Regions from separate parts of the Salipaludibacillus sp. CF4.18 genome, predicted to be linked through region 2. Evidence: a T-box and tRNA genes for the amino acid it is inferred to sense, from the RefSeq annotation. Region 2 holds a T-box; the other holds one or more tRNA genes.

Region 1 (16,282 bases), on a different contig from region 2:
ACTCTTGCTTTATATATATCGCCTTCTCTTAATTGAGCAGGACGTTCGTTTCCTTTTGTTTGTATATTCAATGGTTGATTTTGTATTTCCATGGGTGATTCTCCTCCCAATACATCTCTACTTTCATATACATTATCGGTTTATAGGTGCAGGATGTTAAGACAATATAAGAAATCTGTAACTAGCCAAATCCACGTAAGAAAAACGGCATAGCCGTCTTTTATAAATTCTTATCTCACAAAAAAACGTCAACAGTTATTCTGTAGACGTTTTTGCTAATTCTCTTCTTCTTTATTAAATAAATCATTACGTAAAAAATCCTTTTCCAGACTTGTTCCCCGTCTCTTTCTGTCTCGTAATTGATCGCTTCGATCTGATTTTCCTATTTGGGTTCCTTTTAATAATGCACTCTCACCGTACTTATTTCTCAAGGCATCGACTATTCCGTTTAATTTGTCCTCTTTTTCCTCTTTATCATAGGCAAATAAATCTAATTGTTTATATGCTGATCCTTTTTCAACTAAATCCATTCCAGTCACACCTAACAACCGTATCGGATCTCCATTCCAATATTTCACCCATAACTCCCATGCGGCTGTAAAGATATCATCGTGCGAATGAACCGGATAAATAAGCTTATGTGACCTTGTTATCGTATTGTGATCATGGTAACGAATCGTCAATTGAATATTACCGGCATAAACATTTTTTCTCCGTAAACGACGTCCAACAGAATCGGAAAGGTTCATGATTACTTTTCGGACAAGAGCTTGACTCGTTGTGTCTTTTGGTAATGTTGTGGAGTTCCCGATGCTTTTAAATTCATTCACAGAATCCGGATCCACAGGACGATCATCAATTCCATAGGCTTTTTCGTAAATTCGCATTCCGCCTATTCCTAGTTTCCGTTGAAGCTTTTCCGGATCTGCGTTGGCAATATCACCAATTGTATAAATACCCATTTTTTCTAATTTCTCTGAAGTTTTACCGCCAACTCCATGCATTTCTATCGTTTTCAACGGCCACAGAATAGAGCTGACTTCCCGCTTTCGTAAAATGGTGATTCCCATCGGTTTTTTCATATCACTAGCCATTTTAGCCAGGAATTTATTTGGGGCTATACCAATACTACTGGGAAGCGCTAATTCTTTTTTTATGCGAACTTGGATATGTTTTGCTAGTTCTAGTGCTTCTAAGGAAATATTTGCGTCAGTTACATCCATATAACCCTCATCAATGGAGACTGGTTCTACTAACGGTGTGTACTCATATAATAGTTGAAACATTTGTTTAGAAGCCTGACGATACCGGTCAAAATTTGGTTCCCGTACAATAAGTTCGGGACACTTCTTTAATGCTTCCCAAAGAGGCATCGGCGGTTTAACTCCTCTTGCTCTTGCCTCGTAACTGGCCGTCACAACAATCCCTCTTCTTTCTTTAGCATTTCCCGCAATGGCTAAAGGCTTACCTAAAAGCTTTGGGTCATAAGCTGCTTCTACAGAGGCGTAAAAACTATTCATATCGACATGAAAAAGCACTCTTCCTTTAGCCATTATCTGACACCCGCTCTCAATAAATCTCTCTTTCTATTTTGCCTCTTTTGAACAAATAAATCAACGAACAAACGTTTCCAAAAAAATAAAAACCTCACTCCTTAGTAAACAGAGTTGGCTTTCCATTTTTACACATATGAACGTTTATTTCTTTTCTTCCAGTTATAATATGTGTTATTATAATGATTAATATAGTTGAGAGGTGGTCAGAACTATGCCGCAATTTGTCAGAAAAACATCCACTTATGATCTGGTTTTAATCCGAGTAGTGGAGGTAGTGACTGATTACGTAAGAAAGGAATGGCCATCACCTACCATACGACAACTTTCATCCAAGATAGGTTATTCCGAGGAAGTAATTCTTGAATCAATAGAATTTGGTACCATCGAGCCTGCCACCCTGTTGCAATAAAGAGAGTGGGGCTCTTTTTTCTTACATCTATTAGTATTCTATTTATCTTTTAAGTTAGTACTATTACTTTTCGTAGCACTCCCAACCCAGTCTACAAACTCTTTGCCATGAAAATGCAGATTAAATTCTCTGCTGAACTCCGCAACATATTCCATCATGACCGGATCATTGTCCCACTTTTCTTTAATGAAATTTAGTACTTTAAACTCTTTATGTAGCGATTCTTCTCTCTTCTTATCTCCTTTTTCCGTTAATTCAACGTAGGTTACTCGCAGATCTTTTGCGTCCTTTGACATGGATATTATTTCTTTTTTTGCGAGTCTCGTCATCATTTGCATGACTGTGGACCGGTTCCACAACCCTAATGTTGCAATCTCCGAAATAGAAATTTTTTGCTTAGAAAAGATAATCCACATGGCGTGCTGTTCGGCAAAAGTTAAACCTAACTCTTTTGCTTTACATTGCCACTCATCCTCTAATGCTTTTCCTATCCCCCGTACATAATTTAAAATGCGGTGCTCCAGCATTCCTTCGTCCATCTTCTTCCCTTCTTCCTAATGGTATATTACAAGTATCTTACCATATATTTCATAAAAAAAAAGAAAGAGGACATTCTCATAAGCCGATCACTCATCGAACTCCTCTTTGACTGTTATTGCTTTGCGGCCGTTTGGGTAATAGCAACCACTAGTTCTGCAGTTTTCACCAATTCCGTAATCTTAAGTCGTTCATTCGTTGTATGGATTGCTTCATAACCAACTCCTAAATTAATTGTAGGAATCCCAAAACCTGCAAATACATTAGCATCACTGCCGCCTCCACTTTGTTTCAATGTTGACTGCCTTCCTATATTAGAAACCGCCTTTTTTGCAATTTCAACGACCTGTTCGCCTTCCATATGCTTAAAACCTGGATAAATTAGCTGGATATCAACATCTACACTACCACCCATTTCAGTCGCCGCTGTTTCATACGCTTGTTTCATTGCTTGTGCCTGCGCTTCCATTTTCCCGGGAAGCAATGATCTCGCCTCTGCAAGAATCTCAACACGATCACAAACGATGTTTGTTTGACTTCCGCCCTCGATTCGACCGATATTCGCTGTTGTTTCGTCATCAATTCTTCCTAGTGGCATTGCTGCAATTGCTTTAGAGGCTATGGTTATTGCGGAAATACCTTTTTCAGGAGCGACACCTGCGTGAGCTGTTTTTCCGTGTACAACTGCTTTAACTTTTGCTTGAGTTGGTGCAGCCACGATGATCGTTCCAACATCTCCGTCACTATCAAGCGCATAACCATACTTAGCTATGATATCCTCTGCTTTAAAAGCTTTCGCTCCTACCAATCCTGATTCTTCACCAACAGTAATAATAAATTGAATCGTTCCATGCGCAATTTCTTTTTCTTTAATGACACGAACTGCTTCCAGCATCGCTGCTAAGCCAGCTTTATCGTCTGCTCCAAGAATCGTTGAACCATCCGTTTTTATGTAACCGTCTTCTATTAGGGGTTCTATCCCTTTGCCTGGTACTACTGTATCCATATGAGAAGTGAAATAAATTGGATCAACTTGCAAAGTTCCTTCTAACGTGCAAATCAGATTTCCTGCACCATGTCCAGTAATAGCAGTACTTTCATCTTCTTTTACAATCACTCCTAAATTCTCAAATTTATTCTTTAAAACATCTGCAATTTTGCGTTCATAACGGGTTTCCGAATCCACTTTCACCAGTTCTAAAAACTCTTCGATTAATCGTTGTTCATTTACCATCCGTAATTTCCCTCCAATGTGAAAATAGTTTGCTTTGTTATTGTAGCAAACTATTTGATCCCTTCCCAATTATAAAGAAATCTCGGTAGTAAATGCTATTAATAGATTGTATTTTCGGCGCACAGAGAGCCCTGAGTCTATACGTCACTTATAAACAAAACACGTAAAAACTATAAAGGTATATTTCCATGCTTCTTAAGCGGACGAGTTTCTTCTTTATCAGCTAGCATATCTAAACTTTGGATAAGCTTTATTCTAGTCTCCCGCGGATCTATGACATCATCAATCATCCCATTTGCCGCGGCTATATATGGGTTTGCAAATTTCTCCCGATATACTTCTATTTTTTCTTCGCGCGTTTTAGACGGATCATTACTGTCCTTTATCTCTTTTGCAAATATAATATTTGCCGCGCCATGAGGTCCCATTACAGCAATTTCAGCATTCGGCCAAGCATAAACGATATCAGCACCAATCGCTTTACTGTTAAGCGCAACATAAGCCCCTCCGTAAGCCTTTCTCGTAATCACGGTAATCTTTGGTACAGTCGCTTCAGAATAGGCGTAAAGTATTTTAGCGCCATGACGTATAATCCCTCCGTGCTCTTGTTGTACCCCAGGAAAAAATCCGGTTACATCCTCAAATGTAATAAGAGGGATTTGAAAGCTATCGCAAAAACGTATATGTCTTGCTATTTTATCTGATGAATCAATATCGAGACCACCTGCCATCACTTTCGGCTGATTGGCTATAATCCCTATCGAATATCCTTCCATTCTCGCAAAACCAACCACTGCATTTTTAGCAAAATTTTTATGTACCTCTTTAAACGTGTTAGGATCCACAATCTCTTTAATGATACCTCTTACATCATAGGACTTACTAGGATCCATCGGTACAAGGTCAAGTAGATCAAAAAGAAAGTCGTCTTTTTTCTTAAAAGCTGTTTTAGGAGGTTTTTCACCTTGATGCTGTGGTAAATAACTTAACAATGATCGGACCTCAAGAAGTGCTTCTTCTTCTGTTTTACAGGAAAAATGAGCATTTCCGCTCTTGGCACTATGAACAGATGCTCCGCCTAACTGTTCTGCAGAAATAGTTTCCCCTGTCACTGTTTCGATAACTTTAGGGCCGGTAATAAACATCTGACTCGTATTTTCCACCATAAAAACAAAATCAGTTATAGCCGGCGAATACACTGCTCCGCCTGCGCAAGGTCCCATGATCACTGAAATTTGTGGAATGACTCCAGAATAAATTGCATTTCGGTAAAAAACATGTCCATATCCATCAAGAGAAAGCACTCCTTCTTGAATCCGTGCTCCTCCTGAGTCATTTAATCCAATAAAAGGAGCTTTATTCTGCACAGCTAAATCCATCACTTTTGCAATTTTTTTAGCATGCATTTCACCAAGTGCGCCACCGTAAACCGTGAAATCTTGCGCAAAAAGAAAAATTTTACGCTTATTCACCTGACCATAGCCGGTAACAACACCTTCTCCTGGTGCTGACCCTTTTTTCATGCCATCTTCATCAAATCGGTGTTCCATAAACGGATTTAGTTCCACAAAAGTTCCTTCATCTACGAGTATATCAATGCGTTCTCTTGCAGTGAGCTTTCCTTTATTATGCTGCTTATCTCTTCTGTCATCTCCCCCGCCCATCTCAATTTTTCGCCGCTTATCATATAACTCGTTAATTTTATCGTACATGTCCATATTACTCGCCCCCTTTCTTTGTTTCACAAAGTTCGAGTAATGCGCCATGTGTGCTCTTAGGGTTTAAAAAAGCTATTGGATAGCCTGCAGCACCTTGTTTTGGCACCTCATCAATTAACGACACTCCTTGAGCTTTTAATTGCTCTAACCGCTCCTGAATGTTATCTACTGCCAACGCAATATGATGGACCCCTTCCCCTCTTTTATTTAAAAAATTCTGGATAGGACTGTTATTTCCAAGCGGCTCTAATAGCTCTAATTTCATATTTCCAATCGGTAAAAAGGCTACTTTGACTCCTTGTTCCGGTACTTCAATAATTTCCTGGACTTTAAGTTGAAAATGATTTTCATAAAAAGCTGTCGATTCTTCTAATGAATGGACGGCTATTCCTATATGATCAATTTTTTTGGGCGGATCTATTTTCCCTGTATATTCTCCGCGATGTTTTCTGACAGCTTGTTCTATAAAAGTTTCCACGACTTTTGTAGACGTCCCTGGAGTAAAAATCTTGAGAATGCCTTTTTTTTCAAGTGTTTTGACATCTTCCAGAGGAATAACTCCACCTCCAAAAACTAGAATATCCTCGGCTTCATTTTCTTTCAAAACGTTAAGCACTTCTGGAAAAAGCACATTGTGCGCTCCTGACAAACTCGATAAACCAATGACATCTACATCTTCTTGAATAGCCGCTTTTACGATTTGTTTCGGTGATTGTCTCAGTCCAGTATAAATAACCTCCATTCCTGCATCACGCAGCGCTTGAGAGATAACTAAAGCTCCTCGGTCATGTCCATCTAATCCTGGTTTAGCAATTAATACCCGTATCTTATCCACGATAGACTCCTCCTTGTATTACCCCTGATATTCTCCAAAAACATCTCTAAGGGCATGGCAAATCTCTCCAACCGTTGCATATTCTTTTACCGCTTCTATAATCACGTTCATTAAATTATCTGTGCCTCTTGCAGCTAACCTAAGCTGGCCTAATAATTCTTGTACTTTCTTTTCATTTCGACGATTACGGATAGCGGTCAGACGCTTTAATTGAGCTTCCACAAAAGCTTCGTCTACCTTCATTAAATCCGGTTGTTGTTCGTCTCCAACTTGAAATTTATTGACCCCTACTACAATATCTTCTTGATTTTCCAATCGCTTCTGCGTGTCATAGGCCGCACGATGAATTTCCCTTTGCATGTATTGTTTTTCAACTGCAGCCACAGCCCCGCCCATTTCATCAATTTGTTTAATATATTTTTGTGCTTCTCTTTCAAGATCATCTGTTAATGCCTCAATAAAGTAAGAACCACCTAAAGGATCAACTGTATCGGAAACACCAGTCTCATGAGCAATGATTTGTTGCGTCCTTAATGCGATTCTTGCGGATTCTTCTGTCGGTAGAGATAAAGCCTCGTCTTTTCCATTTGTGTGCAGACTTTGAGTTCCTCCCAGAACAGCAGCGAGCGCTTGAAGAGCAACACGAACGACATTATTTTCCGGTTGTTGAGCCGTTAAAGTAGATCCTGCCACCTGGGTATGAAACCGCAATTGCCAACTTTTCGGTTTTTTTGCATGAAATCTGTTCCTCATTATATTTGCCCACATTCTTCTTGCTGCACGAAACTTCGCAATTTCTTCGAAAAATCCATTATGGCCGTTAAAAAAGAATGCTAATCTTGGTGCAAAACGATCCACATCGAGTCCTGCTGCGATCGCAGCCTCCACATATGCTATTCCATTGGCTAACGTAAAAGCTAACTCCTGGACAGCAGTAGAGCCAGCCTCACGTATATGGTAACCACTGATACTTATCGTATTGAACGCTGGTACATTCTCTGAACAATATGCAAAAATATCGGTTATGAGTCTCATTGATGCTTTAGGAGGATAAATATATGTGCCTCTAGCAATATATTCTTTTAAAATATCATTTTGTATCGTCCCTTGAATTTCTTCTGTCGGAACCCCTTGCTTCTCTGCCACAGCAATATACATTGCCAGTAATACAGCAGCCGGAGCATTAATCGTCATCGAGGTGCTCACTTGGTTCAACGAAATTTGATCAAAGAGCATTTCCATATCCTCTAACGAATCAATCGCTACACCAACTTTTCCTACTTCCCCTAGCGCCATTGGATCATCTGAGTCGTATCCGATTTGAGTCGGTAAATCAAATGCTACCGATAATCCTGTCTGCCCTTGATCTAATAAGTAGCGAAATCGTTTATTCGTTTCTTTGGCTGAACCAAAACCCGCATATTGCCTCATCGTCCAGTGCTTACCGCGATACATCGTTCCACGTATCCCCCTTGTATAAGGAAATTCGCCAGGAAAACCAATTTTATCAATGTAAGCGCTGTCAATTTTACTCGGAAAATGACTTCTATTAACTGTAATATTAGACGAAGTATGGAATGTTTTTTCTCTTTCAGGGCGGTTGATTAACTCTTTTTCGATGCTTTCCAGCCATTTTCGAAGTTCACTTTTTTCCTCTTCCATTGCTTTGTCCTCCTTCACGCCCTACTTTAGTGGTAAAAGAATGATCTGAATATAACATATCATGACTCCCCTTAAGAATGAAGTATTTCTTTTCTTTTTTCAGTCATTCTCATGTTTCCTTTGATTTTCTTTTCATATCTACTTGAAAAATTGCTCATAACACTATAGTATATAAAGGAGAAATGTTAGAGGAGGGAAGAAACATGCCCCGTAAATTTCGAAAAGCAATCGTGTACATGATGATTATTGTCATGTTTTTAGGTACTGTTTTAATGGGAATCTCATTGTAATATTGACATACGAAAGGGCAGCCACAATTGGCTGCCCTTTTTTCTATCTGCTTAAAGCTCCGTTCTCTATTCCTAGCTCTTCCATTGATTTTTCACTGGATGTAACCAAAATTCTTGTACCTAATGGAATCTCTTCAAACAATATTTCCACATCTGCATTTTTTAATCGAATACAGCCATTCGTTACATTATGCCCTATTGAAGAAGGTCTATTTGTCCCGTGAATACCATAAACCCTGCCGTCTGTTTCCTTGGCATCGAAACCAATCCATCGGGTTCCAAGTGGATTTTTCTCATCACCGCCTGGAATATCCATTTTTCGATAATAAGGATTTTTTGCCTTTACACTAGCAGTGAACTCTCCCTGCGGGGTATCCTCACCATTCTTTCCAATTGCTACCTCAAATTGTTGCTTCACTTCTCCATCATCTATAAAGGCAAGCTCGTGAGAAGTTGTGTTTACTATGATATAAGGATCCCCTACAAGAGGATTCTCACCTAACGGCCAAATGGGTGAAATAACATATAGTACAGCAAGAAAGATAGAAAACATCAAGTCTCAGTCCTTTTTACGCTTATTCTCCATCATTTCAATGCTTCTTATTCAACGAAACACTTTATATTCTTTGATTGGTTTAAATTGCTCTTTTATTATTAAGTATTGTTCTAGTTCTCTTACGAGATGTGCAAGAGCAGATCTAGCTTCGAACTCATCCCTTGTTGTAGGTAAGGGCATATTTTTAAAAGATTCCCGAAGTTCTTCAATTTTTTCGATATAAATATGTGCCGTGTTCTTTGGATGTACTCCGTCGGCCAAATCATCCATAAAATCCGCGAGCATATCACCTTGAATAACCTGATAGTCCATAGATGTTAAAAGTGGCATCATTCGTTCAATAATATCCAACTGTTTTTCACGCATTTTAAAATAATGATAATAGACATCTTCATAACGGAGGACATGGTTTTCTAAATTTTGCAAAGCATGATTTTTACCTTTTTGGAGTATCGTGGTGGCTTCTGTAATTTCTTTGCCATCCCAAATGTTATCACCTACACGAATATACGCTGCAAATTCATGAAATATTTTGCCGTAACAGTCTTCGATTTCAGACTGAAGTTTTTCAAGACCCTTTTCTTTACTGGGCATATACAAATTTGCGATTAATGCAATACCAATACCAATTGATATTAGTGCTAATTCATTCAAAAACAATTCAAAACTAAAATCAGATACTGTATATATGTGCATCATAAGTACAAAACTTGTGACTATTCCCTCCTTGACCTTTAACAAAAGCGTCGTAGGAATAAACACTAGTAACACGATTCCTACACTCAAAGGAGTGTAACCAATCGTTTCAAAGATCAACACTGCAAAGGCAATTCCTATTAATGCTGCTAAGAATCTAGCCCAGGATATAGAAATTGATTTACGTCTTGTTTTTTCAATACATAAAACAGTAATAATTCCCGCTGATGCAAAAAAGTCTAATTGAAATGCTTGAGCAATCATGATTGCAATCGATGCCCCAACTGCTGTTTTGACTGTCCGATAACCGATTCTAAACATGTAGTTCACCTGATTTCTACTAAATAAAACAGTTTTATTTTCTATCCGTATTTTTTGTAAGTCTACACTATATATTCTTTTAAAACGATATGTAAAGATTTCTCTGCTGTTAATTAAAAAAAACTTCAGTATCTAAACTGAAGTTTTTGTAATATATGTATATGGTGCGCCTGCCAGGATTCGAACCCGGAACGCGAGAGCCGAAATCTCGTATGATATCCATTTCACTACAGGCGCAAAGGTGCGGAAGAACTTCATCCGCACTATAGGAGTATAGCAACTTCATTCAAAAAAATCAACCATTTCTAACAATTTCTTTAGATTACTCTGCTTTTTCTTCAAACATTTTCTCAAAACGCTCGTTCAATTGTTCTTCGTTATAGCCTAACTCCCCAAGTCTTCCGGCAAAATTCTTTGCCCACAAGGTAAGTCTTTGTGACATTTTGGCAAACTTTTTCGCTTTTTGTCCTTTTTCCTGTTTTGAGCGGTCTTCTGCGTTTGACATAACATTTTCGGAAATAAATAATGCTTTCCAAACGTCCTCTTCTGCAAACTGATCCGCTTGTTCATTAAATGTTTTGATAATCTTTTTATAATAATTTTCAAACTCATCAAATGGAATTTCCTCTTCCATTTTCAAATAAACTTGGATTTGTTTATATAATTCTTCCATCCTAACACTCCTTACCTAGATAAAATTTAATATGTATGAAAAATTCCGTGATAGCGTGCATTTATATGTGAAATCAGTCGACCGGAAATATTATACCACAAAGAAAAGACGGTTTCCACCGTCTCTTCAATAAATTGTTATTTTAAAGGGTTTACTTAAAGTATGTCTCAAATCCCTGTTCGAGTTTTTGGACTACTTCAATTGGTTCATGACCTTCAATTTCATGTCTTTCTAACATCATTTTGATTTCCCCGTCTTTTAAAAGTGCAAAGGAAGGAGATGAAGGAGCATAACCTTTAAAAAAGCTTCTAGCCTTTTCTGTAGCTTCCTTGTCTTGTCCAGCGAACACAGTTAGATAATTATCTGCTTTGATTTCGAAGTTCTTCATATAGGCTGCAGAAGGTCTTGCAATGCCCCCTGCACATCCGCAGACAGAATTTACAAGCACAACGGAAGTTCCTGGCTTATTAAAAACATCTTCTACGTCTTCTGGACTTTCCAGTTGCTGATATCCAGCTTCAATCATATCGTTACGAGCAGCTTGCACTACATCATTCATAAACATTTGAAATTCCACAAGTTACACCCTTTCTATAGTTGGACTGTAATTCTATTTTACATCGTTAGACGGTTGTTTACCAATATATTGTTTGATTATTTATATAGGATGTTCAAAAAGGTAGTTTTTTCACCTTTTTGAACATCCTATATGCAATGAGCGAAACCGCTGCATTGTCTTAGCCTGGAATGGTTTTCTCAGAACAGTCGTGCAGCGTGTGTAGCCTTGAATTTGTTGCTTTGTTATCAAGGAGGCTGAAGCATTGCCCGCGCAAAGCGTCCCCTTATAGCGGATTCGATTCCTTTGATCGAAGCATACAACATTCTCTAAAAATTTATAAATTCTTACCTGTTAAAAAAGTAACAGCAAGTAATGGAAACTTGCTGTCACCTCCGTTATATTATTGTAAAGCTGTTCTTAGTGTTTCAATGTTTTGCTCCATAAGGGAAAAATAATCTTCATCATTTTCGACATCTTCTTCTGTTAGTGCTTCAATGTTATGTAACCATAACTCTTTCGCTCCAACTTCTGTCCGAACTGTTTCGGCAATATCTGTAGGGATGCTCTGTTCAAACATTACGTAATTAATCTTATTAGTATCCATAAAATCGATTACATCCTGAATTTGTTGAATCGACGGTTCGTTTGTTGATGAAAGACCGGAAATAGCAGATTGTTTAATACCATAACGCTCTTCCCAGTACCCGTAACCAGCGTGAGAAACAATAATTGTATCTTGAGTTATTTCATTAGCCATTTGTTGAAAGGAATCATCTAATTCTTCTAACTCCAATTTAAGTTCTTCAAAATTCCCAGTAAATTCTTCTTCCATTTCCGGATTAATTTCCACTAAAGCGTCTTTAATATTTTCTGCAAGCTGGATTGATCGGATTGGATCCAACCAAACATGAGGATCTTCTTCCCCATGAGCATGCTCCGTACTTTCAGTGTCTGTTTCATTATTTTCATGTGCATGATTATTCTCTTCGTTGCTCTCATGTGCATGATTGTTCTCTTCGTTGGTCTCATGTGCATGACTGTTCTCTTCGTTGCTCTCATGTGCGTGATTGTTTTCTTCGTTGTTCTCATGTGCATGATTGTTTTCTTCCTCATGGCTTGCTTCATCATGACTATGATCAAACCCAATTAGATCTATTCCGTCTGAAGCAGCTAGTATTTTCACATCTTGAGAGTCAACCGCATCCTTAATACTATCTGCAAATCCCTCGAAATCTGCACCATTATAAATAAATAAATCCGATTCAGCAATTTCGATCATTTGATTAGCAGTAGGCTCAAACGTATGTGCATCTGCTCCAACTGGGACGATGTTAGTCACATTTACGTGCTCACCGCCGATGCGGTTTGTAAACTCTTCCAGAGGGAATAACGTCGTCATAATCTCTATCGTTTCGGTAGATTCATTTGCTTCGTCTTCCCCATTGTTGTTTGAATTCACAGTGTTTTGGCTATCTCCACAGGCGGATAACATCACTGCTGTAACTAAAAGAACAGAAAAAATAATTATTCGTTTCTTCATTTTCTTCCCCTTTCGTAACTATTACGTTTTGTTTTATTTACAAACAGAAGTATATCGTACAAATTACGATTTGTAAATAATAATGATTACGATTCATGATTAAATATGTATTCCTTATTTCTTAAGTCCAAGAACAATAAAATAACACACAGAAAGATACGCTTCTCGCGCTCATTCTATGCGTTATTAAAACACTCTATTGAATCTTTCAGTTTTTTACATATTCAATGTATTCTCATTCATATTCTCTAATACATATTTAATGTGCCCCATAAATTTACCGGAGATTAAACCATCCAATACACGATGATCTAATGACATGCATAAATTCACCATATGACGAATAGCTATCGCATCATTTTCCAGAACAACTGGACGCTTAACAATCGATTCCACCGAAAGAATCGCTGCTTGAGGTGAGTTTATAATTGGCTGTGATTGAATCGAACCGAAGGAACCTGTGTTATTTAAAGTAAATGTTCCATCTTGCACATCTTCTTGCTTCAATAAATTGTTTCGCGCTTTTTTGGCAATGTCATTCAATTCACGGGCAAGCCCTTTGATGTTCTTTTCATCAGCGTGTTTAATGACAGGCACAAACAATCCGTTATCAGTAGCAACGGCCATGGAAAGATGAACATCCTTATATTGAATGATTTTATCTCCTGCCCATTTCGAATTTACTTCAGGATATTTTTTTAACGCATCTATTGTGGCTTTCATAAAAAACGGTAAAAAAGTTAATTTAATTCCTTCATTTTTTAAAAAATCACCTTTTATTTTTTCCCGATAGCGAACAAGGTTCGTTACATCTACTTCGATCATCATCCATGCATGAGGTGCCTCATGTTTAGATTTGACCATATTTTCAGCAATCGTTTTACGAACCCCACTTACGGGAACCTCGATTACCCTATCGTCAGAAGAAGTAGCTGACTTTTTATAGTTCGAAATTTCAGCGTCAGCAACACTGTCTTTTGCAGACAGTTTAGCAGCGGTTGAAGATTCGGATATTTCGTTTGATTCTGGCGTAAAACCTTTCTCAATAAGCGCAAGCAGATCTTTTCTGGTCACTCTGCCGCCTTTTCCTGAGCCATTGACTTCAGTGAGATCAATACCATGTTCTTGTGATAATCGAAGCACAGCGGGTGAATAACGCTTTTTATGAGAGGAATCTTCAACCTCCTGTAAGGAACTAGTTTGTTCCTGAACAGCATCTGATGTTTTTTTATCCTCAGAGGAGGGACTATCTTCTTCCTGTTTCACAGTTTGTCCTTCTACTTCCATATAACAAATAACTTTCCCAACATCAATTTTTTCATCTTCTTGTGCAATTAATTCTTTAATAACCCCCGTGTATGAGGAAGGAACCTCTGCATTGACTTTGTCCGTCATTACTTCCGCAAGAGGATCATATTTATTCACTTTATCTCCTGGCTTCACAAGCCATTTTGTAATCGTTCCTTCTGTAACACTCTCACCTAATTGAGGCATTGTAATTTCTGTTACCATCTATATAACCTCCTATTCTAGTACTCCGCTAAATCCCGCATAGCTTTTTCCACTTTCTCAGGATTAATCATAAAGTTTTTCTCCAATGGAGGTGCGTAGGCCATTGCAGGAATATCTGCTCCCGCTAATCTTTTTATTGGTGCATCTAATTCAAATAAACAATTCTCAGCAATAATAGCTGCTACTTCACTAATAATGCTTCCCTCTTTGTTATCTTCCGTGATCAAAAGAACTTTACCTGTCTTTTTAGCTGCATTTATAATAGCTTCTTGATCTAAGGGGTAAACTGTTCGAAGATCTAATACATGTGCTTCATATCCATCTTCAGCCAGACTTTCTGCTGCTTGCAATGCAAAATGAACACAAAGACCGTAAGTAATAACTGTGATGTCTTCTCCTTCACGTTTTATATCAGCTTTCCCGATTGGCAGCGTGTAATCCTCGTCTGGTACTTCTCCTTTTATTAATCGGTACGCTCGTTTATGCTCCAAAAATAAGATTGGATCGTCTGAACGAATAGAAGCTTTTAATAAACCCTTCGCGTCATAAGGAGTCGAAGGCATAACTATTTTCAAACCAGGGACATTTGCAAACATCGCTTCAATCGATTGTGAATGATATAGTGCACCATGAACACCACCACCGTAAGGAGCACGGAAAGTAATCGGACACGTCCAATCATTGTTTGACCGATAACGAATCTTCGCTGCTTCTGAAACAATTTGGTTCACTGCGGGCATAATAAAATCTGCAAATTGCATTTCTGCAATAGGACGCAATCCATACATGGCTGCACCAATTGCAACTCCGGCAATTGCTGATTCGGCTAAAGGCGTATCCATCACACGGCTTTCTCCGAACTGATCATAGAGTCCAGCTGTTGCCCTGAAGACTCCCCCGTGTTTTCCAATATCTTCTCCAAGCACAAAGACATTTTCATCTCGTTCCATTTCTTCTTTCATTGCTCTAGTTATTGATTCGATATACGATATTACTGGCATATATAATCACTCCTCTCCGTAAACGTGGTTCATCATCGATTCAGGTTCAGCATAAGGCGCCTTTTCTGCATAATCCGTTGCCTCGTCGATTTCACTACGAAATTTAGCACGAATCGCTTCTTCTTTCTCTTTTGTTAATAAGCCAATTTCAGTTAAATATGCTCCAAAAGTGTGAATCGAATCTTGTTCTTTTGCTGTATCTACTTCTGTTTTTTCACGGTACTTACTATCATCATCATCACTCGAGTGCGGTGTTAAACGGTATGTAACCGTCTCAATAAGCGAAGGCCCTTCACCCTTTACAGCCCGTTCTCTTGCTTTGAAAATCGCTTCATAGACGGCGATAGGATCATTCCCGTCTACTGATTCTCCATGGATACCATATCCTGCTGCGCGATCAGAAACTTTATCAATGTTCAGCTGTTTATCTAGCGGAACTGAGATAGCATATTTATTATTCTCGCACATAAAAATAACCGGAAGATCGTGCACACTGGCAAAATTAATGCCTTCATGAAAATCTCCTTGATTTGAAGAACCTTCTCCGAATGTGGTAAAAGCGACGAAATCTTCTTTTTTCATTTTAGCGGCCAGTCCAAATCCAACTGCATGCGGGACTTGTGTCGTTACAGGGGATGATCCAGTTACAATCCGATTTTTCCTTTGACCAAAATGTCCAGGCATTTGTCGACCTCCTGAATTAGGGTCCTCTGCTCTCGCAAAGTTGGAAAGCATCAAGTCTTTTGCAGTCATTCCAAAATGAAGAACGATCCCCATGTCACGGTAATATGGCAATATATAGTCTTTCGTTTTATCTAATGCCATTGCGGCTCCGACTTGCGCCGCCTCCTGCCCTTGGCAAGATATAACAAAGGGAATTTTCCCTGCGCGGTTTAATAACCACATTCGTTCATCGATCATTCGTGCTAAAAGCATCGTTTCATACATTTTCAAAACTTCTTCATCCGTTAATCCAGCTTTATGGTGTTGAAGTTCACTCATAAGAACTACCTCCCCTTGTTTTTAAAAGTTATCTATTTTTTTGTCGTCTGTTTACATGAGAATCCATTACGCATTCCAATTGTTTTCAACCGTGTATTTCTTTTCCGTCTACCGCCAGCGCAGCTTCTCCCATAATCTCTGATAAACTAGGATGGGGATGAATAGTTGAAGCCACTTCCCA
Region 2 (16,282 bases):
TCAAACGAGTTATTTTATTAAAGCAGCAGTGAGTAAAATTGAGGGACTGGCCCTGTTAGTGGATCGACTTATCCCATATGGTAAGATAAATACATCGGTAGTACTAAGCTCACCAGTATCATACCGACATATATTGCCTCAAGATACGAAATAATAGAAGACTTTTCGGAGTTGAAAGGAGTTAATTGTTTTATGAGGTATATGAAATCGCAAATGAAAAAACTTGTAAAAGAGAATAGAGAATTACAACAACATTTGAAAGACCTTATCGAAGAACATGATCTGGAAAAGACCTATGCACTTAAGGCTCTGTACCATTCAGAAGTTGCTGACGGCGGGAAATATCAAGAATCTTACCAGGCACTTGACCCGAAGAGCTAGTAAAGATCGCAATATAGGTTGATGTATGTTAGTATTTACAGCAATATGACAAGAGGAAGTGAACTTACGTGATAAATATCACCATCCCAACGCCGGACATTACAATTACAAAACAAGATTCTCCAGAAATGAGTAATACTTACGGATTTACTGATTTCCACCTAGTTCCTCGTGATAAGGGCGGAATTCTAATGTTTTTAAATGAGGAAGAAGACTTATTATTTGTTGGAAAAGCGCGGAAATTACGACCAAGATTGAAAAAGCATTTTGAAGATAATGTTTCTCCCATTAAACACCACCGGGACGAAGTGACTAAAATTCTTGTTTGTTTGATTCAAGAGCCTGTCGATCGAGAAATTTACGAAACGTTCATTATTCACGAACTCAAGGCAAAGTACAACGTAGACAAAGTATTTTATTAAGAAAAATAAGCAATAAGTATAGTCCGGGGTGACTACACTTATTGCTTTTTGAATTGCATGCAGCGGAAGCCCTCGCTGTAGCATAAAAGTACACTTTACAAGTCAATTGTTAAGTTGATCGTTTCTGGATATTTTTGGTCAGATGGCAACCTCCTTCCGAGATAAAATAAGTCGCTTAATTCTTTCTGTCTTTGTACATGTATCCCCTCCATTATTCTAAATTTACTTCCATCTATTATAAAGGTTCGTTGAAATTACATGTCATATACTAGGACTTGCATTAATCCTATGGATCGGGCCCTTGCTCTGTTCGCTCTTTAAGGGAAGACCTACTTTCCGTTAACTGGTTGTGCCCAGTATTCAGCATCATATAATCTAACTGTCTTTGCCCAGTACTAAATCGTTGCTGCATTTCAAGAGCGTGCATCATATTACCGGTTTTCCAAGTGAGACCGGCTAAATTTCCATTGTGTATCGTTAAATTCTTTTCGTATAAATTCGGGAACGTATCTTTTAATAGAGAGGCTATGTAGTTTTCTCCCAGATTCGATTCGAAAGTAATAGAAGAACTTAATGACAGTAAGTTCTCTTTTACACTCTTTTCCGTTTGTGCTAATACTACAGTGGAGAATAAAAGTGTAAATGACAGTAGTAGAATAAATGACGGTAACAACATTTTCATAAAAACTTCCTCCTCTAATCTATTAATCTATCTTAGTCTCTATTATAAAAGCTGACTTTTAAAGAGGTTGTCGAACGAACAGGAGGTTGTAAAATAAGTTTTGGACAAATCAGGACAAATAAAATTCATATACTAAGTTTAATTTGGAATGATGACATAGTTAGATGTTCGAATAGGGAGAGAAGAGTCTTATTGCGACGAGAGTTTAAAAACTTTTTTCAAGGAACAAATAAAAAACGAGAGAATTGCTCCCTCGTTTTTTGAACTTACGCTTTTATAAAGACTCTTTAACAACTTTTTTATAATAAAGAACGGAGAGGATTCCGAAGATAGAGTACAAAATGGTGTAAATGCTCATAACAATGATCATCGGTGTCCAAATTTTTGTTCCGAAGAAAAACCAGCCTGATTGAATTTGCAAAGAGGCAGTGTAGCAATCCTATGCGGTAACTTGATCATAAGCGATTTATAGAATCGTCAGAATTCAAATGTTGTATTTGACTTGCCTACTTTTCACCATCGTTAGAAGAGTGTTGAATAATCTATTGAAAACATCAAAATTGAATAGTGTCATTTTGATTAATTTTGTGAACGTGTTCACTATCTTGTAAAACATGTGATATAATACCTAAATATTGTTAATTAAAATGATTAGCATTATCCAATTTCCAGAGCGTTATAGAGATAATCGGGGGGACAAAGTAGTGGACAAGAAAGTAAATAAAAGTTTGAATGTTTCGCTATTAATGAGTGAATTAAAGCAGGAAAATAGTGATATGCAAGGTGTCATGAAAAATATTCAAAGTATATCGAGGAAATCAAATATCTTAGCTTTAAATTCTGGAATTGAAGCCGCTAGAGCTGGAGAAGCTGGTAAAGGCTTTGCAGTTGTCGCAACCGAAATCAAGAAATTTGCCGAGGAAAGTCTTGGTGCTAGTAAGGAAAGTGAAAAAATTATAGGTAATATACGAGATAAAGCGAATGAAATAATTGCTGTAAGAACCGTAGATATTGCCTTTGACACGATTGATAAGATTGACCGGAATTTATTTGAGAGAAATTGTGATGTCCAAGCTTGGGCGACTTTTGATGCTGTGAAGAATTGTCTAATTAGCCCTACACAAGAGAATAAGGAGATCGCACATTCATTTTTGACGAACATATATAGGATTTATGAAGTTTATTTTGATTTGTTAGTCGTTGATATTAATGGGGAGATTATTGTAGCTTCTCAGAATGAAACCGAGGTCGGAAAATGTATGTCCGATCGAGATTGGTTTAAAGAAACTGTTCAGACAAATAAGGTGCACGTGACTGACATGTATCATTCATCCGTTGTTGGTGGATACACAATGGGTTATTCCAGTCCAATCCATAATGACTCGGGTAAAGTCATAGGAGTACTTACTACGAGGTTTAATTGGGATTTTATTTATGATATTATCGATCGTGTAAAGATTGCTGAAGATAGTAAGTTATATGTTATTAATTCTGAAGGATACATCATTGCCTCAAGGGATCGATCAGGTATATTAGAGAAAAAACTTACCGACATGACAGCAGTGAACAATGTTTTGTCAGGTAAGGAAACTCATGGATATGTGATTGAAAACAATCAAATACACGCTTATTGTTTAACGAATGGATACAATGCTTATAAAGGAAAAGGATGGACAGTGATTGTTATCGAATCAATCGCGTAAATAAATAGATAGGATAGTTGAATAAACGTTATATATCGTATTGAACAGTCTTTTTTGGAGAAATATCGGAATAAGTCTAGCGAAAGCCTACGATAAATTCAAGTATATATGACATATGTCATACCCTTGTTTTGACGTTTATGACTTAACTAGGGCATATAAATCCTTTATTCTTATAAAGTAAGATTAATCCTGAATATAGACATTCGAATTTCAGGAGTCTCATACAAGGAGGAAATGCTGTAATGAGTAATTCAAATATTGCTAAATTAAAAAAAGAAATGGCTCCATATGAAAAAAATGACACAAGAGCAAGTGTCAAACAAGTAATTAATACGCTAGTTCCTTTAGTTATCCTATGGTATTCAGCATATTTAAGTATATCTGTATCCTATTGGCTGACTATTCCTTTCTTAATCGCCACAGCTGGCTTTTTGGTTAGAACGTTTATTATTTTTCATGATTGTTGTCACCAATCGTTTTTCAAGAATAAGAAGGCAAATGAAATAGTGGGTACGATAACGGGGATATTAACTTTAGTTCCTTATCAACAATGGAAAAACAGTCACAATACGCACCACGCAACAAGCAGTAACCTTGATAAAAGAGGTACTGGTGATATGTGGCTCCTTACCGTTGATGAATATAAAGATGCTTCTATTGGGACAAAAATCGGTTATAGAATTTACCGTAATCCTATCGTTATGCTGGGAATTGGTCCACTTGCGGTTTTCGCCTTCCAATACCGTTTCAATACTAAAAAGGCGAGACGTAAAGAGAGAATCAATCTGTATGTAACTAATTTCTCTATTGTTGCTCTTTATGCAATTTTAAGTTTGTTAGTAGGTTGGCAGACATTTGTTATGCTTCAGCTTCCTATGCTATTAATATCAGGAATGATGGGTATTTGGTTATTTTATGTTCAACATCAATTTGAAGATTCTTATTTTGAACATAGTGATGAGTGGAGTTATGTACAGGCAGCAGTAGAAGGAAGTTCGTATTATAAACTTCCGAAAGTATTACAATGGATCACAGGAAACATTGGTTTTCATCACGTGCACCACTTAAGCCCTAGAGTTCCTAACTATAATTTGGAGAAGGCTCATGAATCATCACAGCCACTTCAGAAAGCTACAACAATCACAATAGCAACAAGTTTCAAATCACTTCGATATCGTTTATGGGACGAAAACGCGAAAAAATTCGTTACGTTTGGAGAAGCTAAAAGAATAATAAAGCTTGAAAATGATTTAGTGAAAAATTAACGAATAAAGAGATTAAGGAAACTTTCCTTGTATATAAAAAATAACAAAACTAAACATGCTTTGCCACGTTAGCACCTGGGTAAACCCCCAGGTGCTAACATGTGGTACAATACACATAAATTCAAGAAAATCCATGGAAAAGAGGGAAGGACTTGAAAAATTGGAACCAAAAGTTTCGTAAGAATACAGGGCTTAGTCCATACGTATGGATCGTCTTTTACATCCTTCCTTTTTACTTCATAGTGCAAGATTCCTCCACACTACAAATTGTTATTGGAATTACAATGGTCGTCGGTTTTTTTATTTGCTATGTTCTGTCATTTGCGTCACATGGCTGGATTATATACTTAGGTGCGAGTTTACAAATTGCAATAGCAACGGCTATGACACTGTTGTTTGGCTATATATATTTTTTCCTTTTCCTAGCTTTCTTTATTGGCAATCTCAGAAATCGGGGGGCCTTTTTTACGTTATACACGATCCTTCTTATTAGCACATTTGGAACAAGTTATTATGGATTTATCGCCCATAGTGTGTTTATAACACAACTACCCTTTGTATTTCTCAGTATAGTTGCTGTTATTCTTCTTCCGGTAAGTACGTATAACAAAAATAAAGAGGAGCGACTTCAAGGCCAATTGGAGGATGCAAACAAGCGTATATCTGAACTCGTTAAGTTAGAAGAACGTCAGCGAATTTCCAGAGATCTTCACGATACTCTGGGTCAGAAACTTTCATTAATTGGGCTAAAGAGTGATTTGGCAGCAAAACTTATTAGCAAAAATCCGTATCAAGCCAGGACTGAGATTAAAGATGTTCAAAATACTGCAAGAATTGCTCTCAAAGAAGTAAGAGAACTAGTCACAGAGATGAGAGGTACGAGGTTAGAAGATGAGATACCTCGTGTACAGCAAATATTACAGGCAGCAAATATTGACTTCCATTTCAAGGGGTCTTTGGAACTTCCGAACACTTCTCTTATTGCGGAGAATGTCGTGAGTATGTGTGTAAAAGAAGCGGTAACTAATATAGTGAAGCATAGCGGGGCCACAAATTGCTCTATCATTATCGAATCAGAAGACAGGGATCTTGCGGTGAAAATAAAAGATAATGGGATTGGAATAGACACTTCAAAAAGTCGAGCAAAAAAAAGTGGTGTAAAAGGAATGAAGGAAAGATTAGAATTTGTTAACGGTAATTTGGAAATCTATGCAGAGAACGGTACCACAGTTGTGATTAATGTACCTGGTGACTATAAGTAAAGGCTAAGCAAAAAAAGAAGAGGGTGAGAAAAAGTATGATACGAATTGTTATTGCGGAGGATCAAAAGATGCTGCTCGGAGCGCTGGCTGCTTTACTCGATTTAGAAGAAGACATGAGTGTAGTTGGAAGTGCAAGTAATGGGGAAGATGCTGTGAATCTCGTTTATAAACATGATCCAGACGTATGCATCATGGATATTGAGATGCCTAAAAGGACTGGACTTGATGCAGCGGAAGAATTAAAAGAACTGGACTGCAAAGTCATTATTCTCACTACATTTGCCCGCTCTGGTTATTTTCAGCGTGCTGTGAAAGCAGGGGTAAACGGTTATATGCTAAAGGATAATCCGAGTGAGGAATTGGCTAATGCAATCCGAAGTGTGATGGATGGGCGGCGAATTTATGCTCCGGAACTGGTGGATGAATTCTATAGTCCACAAAACCCCTTAACTGACCGGGAAAATGATGTTCTTGCATTAATGGCAGCTGGTAAAAGTACCAAAGACATAGCGGACGAGCTCCATCTTACTAATGGGACAGTTCGTAACTACATTTCTTCTATCCTTGAAAAATTAGAAGTCACGAATCGAATCGAAGCAATAACACGATTTAAGGAGAAAGGTTGGTCTAAGTGAGAAGCTAGAGATAAATTTTCCCATAAGACTGCATACCATTTCACTAACTCATTTTCGAATTATATGTTAGCCTTAAAAGAAGGAAAATAATAAATAAGAACAAAAAATTGTGAAAAGGTCAGGTGAAGAAGATGATAAGTAAAGACTTAGTTAAAGGATTAAACGATCAAATGAATTATGAATTTTATTCTGCACATGTATATCTTGCTACAGCTGCTTATTGTTCCAACGAAAGCTTTGATGGATTTGCCAGCTTCTTTCTAACACAAGCGGAAGAGGAACGTTTTCATGCGATGAAATTCTATCATTTTATCAATGACATGGGGGAAAAGGCCGAAGTAGCTAGCTTGCCTACTCCAAACAACAACTTTTCTTCGATACTCGAAACTTTTGAAAAATCACTTGAGCATGAAAAAGAAGTAACGAAGCAGATTTATAAGCTTTCTGACTTAGCATTGGATCAACGGGAGCATGCAACAATGACATTCTTAAACTGGTTCGTTGAAGAGCAGGTTGAGGAAGAGGCGACTTTTGATAACCTCATTCAAAAGCTGAAACGTATTAACGATGATAGTAATGCATTCTTTATGCTTGAAGATGAGCTAGGAAAGCGAAAATTCACTGCAGAATAAATAACTAGTAAAGCAAACGGAAAGGTCTATTAAAAGGACCTTTCCGTTTTTTCTATGAAACTTACTATTAAAAATATGTTTCATAAACTTTGCTATGTTATTCTACGGACCGCATCTCTATATCGGCTTTGGTACCACTTTGTTTGCCCATCATACTCTTTAACAATTCTTTTAATATAGATGGCGTGTGAACAAACGCACTTTTCCGATGTAATCGTTCCGTTCGCTGGTGAGGATCTTTTCCGAAGGGACCTACATTCAATACAGGAGCTTGCAGTTGTTTCATTTCTTCAAAAGGAATGGAATAGGTTGTACCCCAAACAGGTGTATTTTCCTTATAGGTTGCTAATTCTCCTCCACTATCTGTATAACGGAGGTAGCTTAAGTCACAAATCCCATTAAAATAATGAATATGACCAAGATTAGCATGATGAGAAGCAGCTGTAGCTTTAATAACTTTTACGGCATCTGCAATCCCAGAATCCTCGGATGAATTCACAGCCGGGTAATATGGGGGGGCAAACAAAATTACCATTGCCGGAGCTAATTCCGGACATTGAATCATTAACTCATCTGCAATTCCAAGCGACTTTTCACGGTCATCTAAAAGTGTGTTATCTGTGAAGGCTTCGATTAATTTCTCCACAGTAGCTTCCCCGAACTTATGATTAGCGTGCTTTAAAAGTTCCTCATAACGAATTACCCTCACTTCTCCCACACCAGAAATGTTTTCTCTTCTACAAATCTCTTGATAGGAGATATTGCACTTGCTAGCAGCGTCCAGGGCAGCTTCTTCAAATAAATCAAATATTTCGTCTGCATTACGTTTCATGAGAAAAACATTGTAAAGTGCGGAAGCTCGGTATGGAGTTTGTGTAGAATATTCAAGCTTCAAGTCTTTTTGATGAAGCGATACAGGAAGTGGTGATGTTTCACCTAGGTCATGTTCCCGAAACATCGCATTCCATTCCATTTGCTGAGTCATAAAGGAAGCAATATAATTGGCTGTCATTCCACTCAATGGCTCACCTACATGAGTTTCTTTCCCGAAAAAAAGAGCGGCTGGCATAATCTTTCCCATCGTTCCTGTATAGATATAATGCGTTTCGTCACCGGGGTGCTGGGTGAAAGAAGGCTCACTATTTAGAAACAGCGAATACTCCAAATCATGCTCCTCTTGAAGGTGTAACAGTTCAGGAATTGCGATGCGCATACCTGCAGAGTTAACTTCTTCATCCGGGACCGTTAGAAGTAATAGGTTGATCGGCCATTCCTCAATACTCGCTTGTTCGATAAGGGTCATATGAGTGGCGAGCCCCATTTTCATATCCATTGTTCCACGACCAAACAAATAGTCTCCCGATTCAAGGTCGATCCGTGCTGATTCAGGAAGCGTATGTTTTCGATCATGAAGTTTTAAGGTAAGTTCTTCCGGATGAAATGCAAATGGCTCTAATTCACCGTATTCTTCGGTTTGCACTGTATCAAAATGACTGATTAAAACGACTGTCTTTACAGCTTTTGGGTGTTTATATAATGCGGTTAAAAGCTTTCTGCCAAAATCAACATCATGAAGGGAAATTTGATGGGGATTATTTTTAAAATAAGATAACTTTTTAATTTTTTCTTGCAGCTTAATGGGAAACTCTCGTTCACCTGGTGTGAAGGTTCGACTCTCCCAGCTCACAAGCTCGCATAGCAATTTACGTAAGTCTTCGGGTGTATTCCATAACATCTTAGCCATGCTTTAACCTCCTCTTATTAAAATATGCATCTTCCTTATTCATGGGATAATCATAACACCTAAATCATTAAAATCGGAGAGGTAAACAGCTTAATCACTATCTCCTGTTACCGGATAAGTACCCCAAAATTCAAAATACGCCCTCATTTTTATCGGTGAACTCATATGTAAAGGGGCTAATAACCAAGGCAATTAACAGTAGAAGTAACCCTAGTAAAAGAACATTCATTAAAGAGATATGAAAGATATTTAATAGCACCAGCATTAACGTTGCTAACGCGGGGCCGATCCATACTATTTTTCGTTTTTTTCGAGAAGTATTATATTGTTTTGCTCCACAGGATGGGCATTGTTTGGTTCCAGTCATAAATAATAGTTGGATCCATTTAAACGAGTATTGACACGACCAACAGGTAGGTAAATTCAAAATATAACCTCCATCTTTCTGAAAATGAAGGTACTGAAAAAGTTAAGTTTTACTTATTCAGTACCTTTGAGCGTTAGTTCGAAAGGCTTATTTGCCTCACGAAAGCGATTGGTAATTCTTCCAAACAAAAAACTTATTCAGCATCATTGCACCGGTTCGGGAAAAGAAGGGCACTTAGAATGATTGATGCTGAAACTAAAGCCATGTACTTTTTCATTTCTACACCCCCATTTTTCTCTCATTAGTAATCACAGTCAGTCTATTCATTTTAACATAAGGACTAATAACTAAGAGATATACCTCCTCCTTTTTCTATTATCACCTGTACTTACTTTATAGAGGAAAAATGACGAAGCGTTAATTGGAATGTATCGCATATAAGACAGTGAGGGAAAAATAACTAATAGCAACGCAACATTCCTGATTTTGTTACACGTGGAACATTTCCGTTATATGTAAATGCGAAAAGGGGGAAGATGTATGACCATCCAGGAACTTTATAATGAAGCTAAAGTGGAGGAATTCAAAAGTTTAATCTATCTAATTGAGTGGCTTGTATTTGAAAAAAAGGTTGTCTCATTGGAAAGCAATGCAAATAATATTGAATACATTATTGAAAAGTATAAAGGTCAGTTGAACGCGTATCTAATCGATTACAAAACAAAGGTTGAAGGTGCGGCAAGTGGACTGCAATTTTCAGAACCTAAAATTGATGATCTATCAGTGCAATAAATTAATAGCGACAGAGAACTGAAATATAGGGATAAATCATTTAAATGGATATAGAGATCTTGATTTTTTAAATTATCGTGGTAAGATTTAAAATAATATTCGAATGAAATTAATACAGACATATCAGTGACAAAGAGAGTAGTGATTTGTAAGGGAACAGCGAGTCGGGGACGGTGTAAGCCTGATACTTAGCGAATCATGAAGCGCACTTTGGAGATGCTTTCTTGAAAACAAAAGTAGGGAAAAGCCGGGGAGGACCTCGTTATCAACGCCAAGTGGTTTCTATAGGATAGAAACAATCAGAGTGGTACCGCGGGATAAATTTATAGCTCTCGTCTCTTTATCGTTAAAGAGGCGGGAGTTTTTTGTGTCTTTCTGCCTCGGGAAAATTTAAAATCTACGAGGAGGATTCACGGTGAAAATCAAAAAAGATGTTGTAGAGATAGTTTTTAATAGTTTAGAGGGTCAGCTAAGCCGCGAGCAGATTGAGCATATGCTTGAAAAGCCGCAATATGATTATATGGGTGATCTGGCGTTCCCTTGTTTTACTCTTGCAAAGCTGTTCAGACAATCACCTCAAAGTATCGCAAGCGATATTGCCAGTAAAATCACGAATCCATTGGTGGAGAAAGTAGAAGCGGTAAGTGGTTATGTGAATGTATTTTTGAAGAGAGATAAAGTGACTAACGAAGTGATCAATGAGGTGAATCGATCTGCTCAAGAGTATGGGAATCTAGATATAGGCCGGGGAGAGGTAGTCACCCTCGATTTTTCCTCTCCAAACATCGCAAAGCCCTTTTCAATGGGACATTTGCGCTCGACCGTGATCGGAAACTCACTGGCACTAGTCGCTGAAAAGTGCGGATACAAAACGGTAAAGATCAACCATATTGGAGACTGGGGAACGCAATTCGGAAAATTAATTGTTGCCTACCGATTATGGGGGAAGGAAGACACCGTAAGGCAGGACCCTATTAAGGAGTTGTTAAAACTATACGTTCACTTTCATGAGAAAGCGGAGCACGATCCCTCTTTAAATGATCAAGCCCGGGAATGGTTTAAGAAGTTAGAAGAAGGCAATGAGGAAGCAAGGTCGTTGTGGACGTGGTTCAGGGAAGAATCATTACAAGAGTTTTCGAAGATTTATAAGAAACTGGGAATCACGTTTGACTCTTATCATGGGGAAGCATTTTACAATGACAAGATGCAAAGAATTGTCGATCTTTTGGAAGAAAAAAAGATGCTTGAACAATCTGAAGGTGCGCATGTTGTTCCGTTAGAGGATTTGCCGCCGTGTCTGATCAGGAAACGAGACGGCTCAACTCTTTATGCGACAAGAGATTTAGCGGCGGCTCTCTACCGGCAGGAAAATTATCATTTTAAAAAATCTTTATATGTAGTCGGAAATGAACAGAGCCTTCATTTCCAACAGCTATTTACTGTATTGAAGAAAATGGGCTATGAATGGCAGAAAGGCATGGAACACATATCCTTTGGGATGATGCTGAAGGACGGCAAAAAAATGTCGACACGAAAAGGGAAAATTGTATTATTAGAAGAAGTCATCCAAGAGGCAATTTCGCTTGCTATGAAAAATATTAATGAAAAGAATCCTCAGCTTGAAGCGAAGGAAGAGGTGGCTCGTCATGTCGGTACAGGAGCGATTATCTTTCATGACTTGAAGCATCATCGAAGCAATGATATTGAATTTTCACTGGAGGACATGCTGAGATTCGAAGGTGAGACTGGACCATATGTGCAATATACCCATGCCCGAGCATCCTCCCTTTTAATAAAAGGTCAATTCGAAAAAGAAAGTGAATATGCAGGGAGCGATGACAAGCAAGCATGGTCCGTTGTGACACTATTAATGTATTTTCCAGACGTGATCAAACGAGCTTCGGAAAACTCGGATCCATCACAAATTGCCAAATACGTTGTTGAACTGTCACGAGCGTTTAATCAGTATTACGGGTCTGTAAGGATGTTGGATGACGCTAGTAAACGACAAGCTAGGTTATCCCTTGTGTATTCGGTTAAAACTGTTTTAAAAGAAGGGTTGAGATTACTAGGGCTGCAAGCACCCGAAAAAATGTAAGGTAGTAATAACTTAATAAATATTCGCCTAAAGAAGAGGTGATCCTTGAATGGTTAAATTGAAAAAGGAAGACTATCCAATGGTGAAAAACGTTCTCGAAGAAAATTCAGCAACGGTACCGACCTTTGCTGATGCAATTGTAGATGGTTTCATTGAAGGAAATATTTACACGGATGACAAGGTTGACCCACGCTCGTTAGTAGTAGAAACACGTAATGGAAAATATTTTGTGTGCGGAGAGCAGAGTCATTCGTGTATACAAGTCTTTAAGAAGTTAATTGACGAAAAAAACGAAGAAAGTCTGATGATTTTTTCTGGTAATGCAGCTTGGGATACTTATATTGAGAACATCCTGCACAAGACTACCATAGTGAAAACCACCAGAACTTGGTTTATTTTTAATGCGGAGAGATTCTATGAAATGAAAGATACTGTTCCAGCCATACAGACAGAAGTAAAATCGATAACGAGAGACTTAATGAATATGAGTGAAAAGTATAGAGACAGTTACTATAAAAGTAATTGGGGAAATGTCGACTCCTTTTTCACTTGGGGAATTGGAGTCTGTGCGTTACACAACGATATACTAGTGGGTGAATGCATATCCATCTATAGAAGTAATCGAAAAGCGGAAATTGATATATTTACAGAGGATGATTTCAGGGGATACGGACTGGGATTCTTATTAGCAAAACATTTCATCGCTACATGTCTCGATGAAAATATCATCCCGACTTGGGACTGTAATGTAATAAATAAAGCTTCTGTAAGACTTGCAGAAAAAGTAGGTTTTGATAGAGGCCCGGTATATAGCCATTATGAGATAGTGAGATAGTTGTATTTTTTTATACTATAGAGAACAGATTAACTCGGTAGAAGGTATTTAGTAGTATGCTAAATACCTTCTATTAATGTGTGTATTACTTTTCAATAGTTTTTAGTTGTTTTTAGTATTTTAAAAATTCGGACTTGTTTGTATACTTAACACACCTCAAGAATATCATAACCTCCCCTACAACCATGAGACTTCCATAAGTAACTAAGTAAATGTAAGCGCTTTAAAGTTAAGTGTGGCAAAGAAATTCAATCTTATTTTCCAAAGGAGGCGGGGTTTAGAAAAAGTGATCAAATATAGTGCGTTACTTGGACACATTTTTAAAATATGAGGAGGAGTAAAATGTATAGGAAGAAAAGTATATCTATTTTCATGATTTTTATGATGCTATTTTCAGTGTTATCGAGTATTAGTATTTCAGGAAGTGAAGTATCTGCAGAAGAGGCTGAGGTTGTTACAGGATTGAATGTAACTGGAGTGACAGAGTCGACCGTTTCTCTTAGCTGGACCAATTACGAGGGAGCCGGTGAGTACGTTGTTTATTGGGCCGATAAAAACGTGGAAAACGTTCAGTACCAAAAGGTAGCAACAGTAACTGATGCGACTTATACCTTTGAAATGTCTACTCATATTCCGCATTATTTCAAGGTAGCCGCTGTTGTTGGCGATACAGAAGAAGCTGTATCCACAACGGTAAAGTCTGAGACGGAAAAAGAGTTTACTATTCAATTAGAAGACCTTGATAGAGGATTGCTTGCAACAACAACCTCTGAAGGAGTTTTTCTTAGCTGGAGACTCTTGTCAGATGAAGTAACAGGATATTCTGATTATGGTCAAAGAGGAACAGATTTCAATGTTTATCGAGATGGAGAACTCTTGGATACCGTGGAGACGAGCACAAACTATTTAGATAAAGATGGAACAGGTGCCTCTGAATATTACGTAACTGCAGTAGTAGATGGGGAAGAAACGAGCGATGTAAGTGATATAGCAATGCCATGGGAGGATTCCTATTATGATTTAGAGTTACAAACGCCAGCAGATGGTGTGACTCCAGCTGGGGATTCTTATACTTATAGTGCTAATGATATGAGTGTGGGTGATGTAACAGGTGATGGTAAATATGAATTTATCGTAAAATGGGATCCATCAAATTCTAAGGATGTCTCGCAAGTAGGATATACAGGTAATACGTATATTGATACGTATAAGTTTGATGGGACACTTTTGCACAGAATGGACCTTGGTGTAAATATCCGTTCAGGTGCACATTACACTCAGTTTTTAGTTTATGATTTTGATGGTAATGGAAAAGCAGAAATTATGTTTAAGACTGCTCCTGGCACTAAAGTGATGAACTTCGATGAAAATGGAGAGATTGAGTCAGAAGAGTATATTACTATGCCGGATGAGGACATTGATGCTGGATACAGCAACGAAGATGATTACCGGAAAAATGCGGATGATTATTATGATCATCTCGTTAATGTATTTATGAATTGGCACGAGCATGAAGAAGTTACTGCCGGTAATTGGCCTGAAACACTGGAAGAGGCTTTGGGCACAGATGTGGAGTATGACTACCCGCTTTCTAGAGAGGATGCCGAAAGTTTAGTTGATTATTTCATGGATGTTTATGCACCTAGCCGAAGTAGTAACAATGACTTACGTAATTTCGAAGGCTTTATTTTGGATGGGCCTGAATACTTAACTATTTTTAACGGTGAAACAGGTGCTGAATTGGAGACGATTCAGTACGAACCTGCTCGCGGTGATGATGGCCTAATGTGGGGAGATTATGCCTATAGTAGAATTGAGCCCGGCAATCGTGTAGACCGTTTCAATGCTGGGGTAGCTTATCTCGATGGGGAGAACCCATCTGCAGTTTTCAATCGTGGCTATTATACTAGGGCGACCTTCGCTGCTTATGATTGGGATGGGGAAAATCTGCAAGAGGTATGGGTTGCCGATAGTGGGCACGTGCCGATGAACAATCCTTTCAATGATACTCCTCACGGAGCAGCTGGCTCAAATGAGGATTTTGCAAGGTTAGCAGGTCAAGGAAATCATCAAATTAGTACAGCTGATGTTGATGGAGATGGAAAGCATGAGATTATCCATGGTGGTGCAACACTTGATCATGATGGAACATTGTTATATAGCTCAATGGCAGACCTTCCTGAAGGAAGTGGAGCACCTGGAGAGAATGTCATTTTTGGTCACGGAGATGCGCTACATGTTTCGGATATTAATCCCGATAGACCAGGGTTAGAGATTTGGTCTGTTTTCGAAGCTTCTGCTTGGGCGCCATATGGTAAAGCGCTACGTGATGCCGCTACAGGGGAAGTAATACATGGAGAGTATACTGGCAATGATGAAGGGCGCGGCATGATCGGTGATGTTGTCCGGGGAGAACGAGGTTTGGAAACATGGAACCGTAATTTAAAGGCTGCTGATGGAAAAGTAATTAGCTCCAATACCCCTGGAACAAATATGAACATCAAATGGGATTCGGATATGACAACTGAACTTATCAATGGTTCAGGAAATGCGACACCGACAATTGATGATTGGGAGAATGGTAGACTATTAACTGCTGATGGGACTAGGACCAACAACGGGACAAAAGGTAATCCTTCATTAGTAGCGGATGTGTTTGGTGATTGGAGAGAAGAGCTTCTTGTTCGTACTGAGGATAGCTCCGCAATTCGTATTTACACAAATACAGAAGTTACTGATCGTAAAATGTATACATTAATGCATGACATTCAATACAGAACGGGGATTGCATGGCAAAACGGCAGTTATAATCAGCCTGCGTATCCAAGCTTTTATTTTGCATCAGATATTGATTGGGATTTCGTTCCGGTTCCTAATTACTCTGGTGAACTAGAGTTTATTGAAGAAGAAGGACCAGAAATTGATGTGAGTGAAATAGAAGATTTAATTGCAGAAGCAAAAGAGATATCAAATGAAAATAATTCCTACACAGAAATGTCTTATCAAACGTTGCAAGAAGCTATTACCGAAGCGGAGGAAGAACTTGAACAAATAATCTATCAGTACCAAGTTAGTAGTGTGGTGAGAAACTTACAGGTTGCTATGGACGGGTTAGAAGAAATTGTTGATTTAGGTCCTGGTTGGAGATTTGACTTTGGATCCTCGACGAGCCCATTAGCAAATGGGTACACAAAAATTACCGATAACATGGTTTATGACGAAGAAACAGGATATGGTTTTGCTGAAGCGGCAGACGGGAACCGAGACCAAGGTGAACCCGATGATTTAAGAAGAGATTTCATCTTGGCTAATGGCAGTGAATTAATGGTCGATGTACCTGATGGAGAGTACGACGTAAAAATTATTACGGGCGCACAAACAGATAGTAATGATACGACATTTTCTCTTGAGGATGAAGACGCTCAAGGAGGTACACGAACAGAAGCCGGTGAATTTGCAGA

What was found. A T-box is a leader RNA that pairs with one kind of tRNA and senses whether it is charged. The one in region 2 lies ahead of argS (arginine--tRNA ligase), so its partner is inferred to be a tRNA-Arg.
Region 1: it encodes a tRNA-Arg, which carries the amino acid that the T-box ahead of argS (arginine--tRNA ligase) is inferred to sense. The anticodon was not compared.

What each region holds. Positions count from the first base shown of each region.
Region 1 covers NZ_JBIMEV010000012.1:81,307-97,588, reverse strand. The annotation lists gene ACHABW_RS10450 (hypothetical protein) at 1-92, opposite strand, end outside; gene ACHABW_RS10445 (DNA polymerase IV) at 276-1,553, opposite strand; gene ACHABW_RS10440 (hypothetical protein) at 1,768-1,965, shown strand; gene ACHABW_RS10435 (transcriptional regulator, SarA/Rot family) at 2,004-2,504, opposite strand; gene ACHABW_RS10430 (M20/M25/M40 family metallo-hydrolase) at 2,618-3,736, opposite strand; gene ACHABW_RS10425 (acyl-CoA carboxylase subunit beta) at 3,907-5,454, opposite strand; gene mce (methylmalonyl-CoA epimerase) at 5,456-6,292, opposite strand; gene ACHABW_RS10415 (acyl-CoA mutase large subunit family protein) at 6,308-7,951, opposite strand; gene prli42 (stressosome-associated protein Prli42) at 8,134-8,241, shown strand; gene ACHABW_RS10405 (L,D-transpeptidase) at 8,285-8,794, opposite strand; gene ACHABW_RS10400 (aromatic acid exporter family protein) at 8,846-9,814, opposite strand; tRNA gene ACHABW_RS10395 (tRNA-Arg) at 9,977-10,051, opposite strand; gene ACHABW_RS10390 (hypothetical protein) at 10,137-10,487, opposite strand; gene ACHABW_RS10385 (BrxA/BrxB family bacilliredoxin) at 10,639-11,052, opposite strand; gene ACHABW_RS10380 (metal ABC transporter solute-binding protein, Zn/Mn family) at 11,447-12,586, opposite strand; gene ACHABW_RS10375 (dihydrolipoamide acetyltransferase family protein) at 12,803-14,098, opposite strand; gene ACHABW_RS10370 (alpha-ketoacid dehydrogenase subunit beta) at 14,116-15,099, opposite strand; gene ACHABW_RS10365 (thiamine pyrophosphate-dependent dehydrogenase E1 component subunit alpha) at 15,106-16,101, opposite strand; gene lpdA (dihydrolipoyl dehydrogenase) at 16,187-16,282, opposite strand, start outside.
Region 2 covers NZ_JBIMEV010000007.1:114,254-130,535, reverse strand. The annotation lists gene ACHABW_RS07340 (Lrp/AsnC family transcriptional regulator) at 1-154, shown strand, start outside; gene ACHABW_RS07335 (hypothetical protein) at 193-381, shown strand; gene ACHABW_RS07330 (GIY-YIG nuclease family protein) at 450-803, shown strand; gene ACHABW_RS07325 (hypothetical protein) at 1,090-1,485, opposite strand; gene ACHABW_RS07320 (methyl-accepting chemotaxis protein) at 2,190-3,188, shown strand; gene ACHABW_RS07315 (fatty acid desaturase) at 3,434-4,456, shown strand; gene ACHABW_RS07310 (sensor histidine kinase) at 4,609-5,718, shown strand; gene ACHABW_RS07305 (response regulator transcription factor) at 5,754-6,353, shown strand; gene ACHABW_RS07300 (ferritin) at 6,485-6,985, shown strand; gene ACHABW_RS07295 (M20/M25/M40 family metallo-hydrolase) at 7,083-8,729, opposite strand; gene ACHABW_RS07290 (TIGR04104 family putative zinc finger protein) at 8,860-9,156, opposite strand; gene ACHABW_RS07285 (hypothetical protein) at 9,637-9,888, shown strand; T-box leader at 10,006-10,231, shown strand; gene argS (arginine--tRNA ligase) at 10,304-11,986, shown strand; gene ACHABW_RS07275 (GNAT family N-acetyltransferase) at 12,036-12,821, shown strand; partial or broken gene ACHABW_RS07270 (rhamnogalacturonan lyase) at 13,440-15,863, shown strand; gene ACHABW_RS07265 (hypothetical protein) at 15,924-16,282, shown strand, end outside.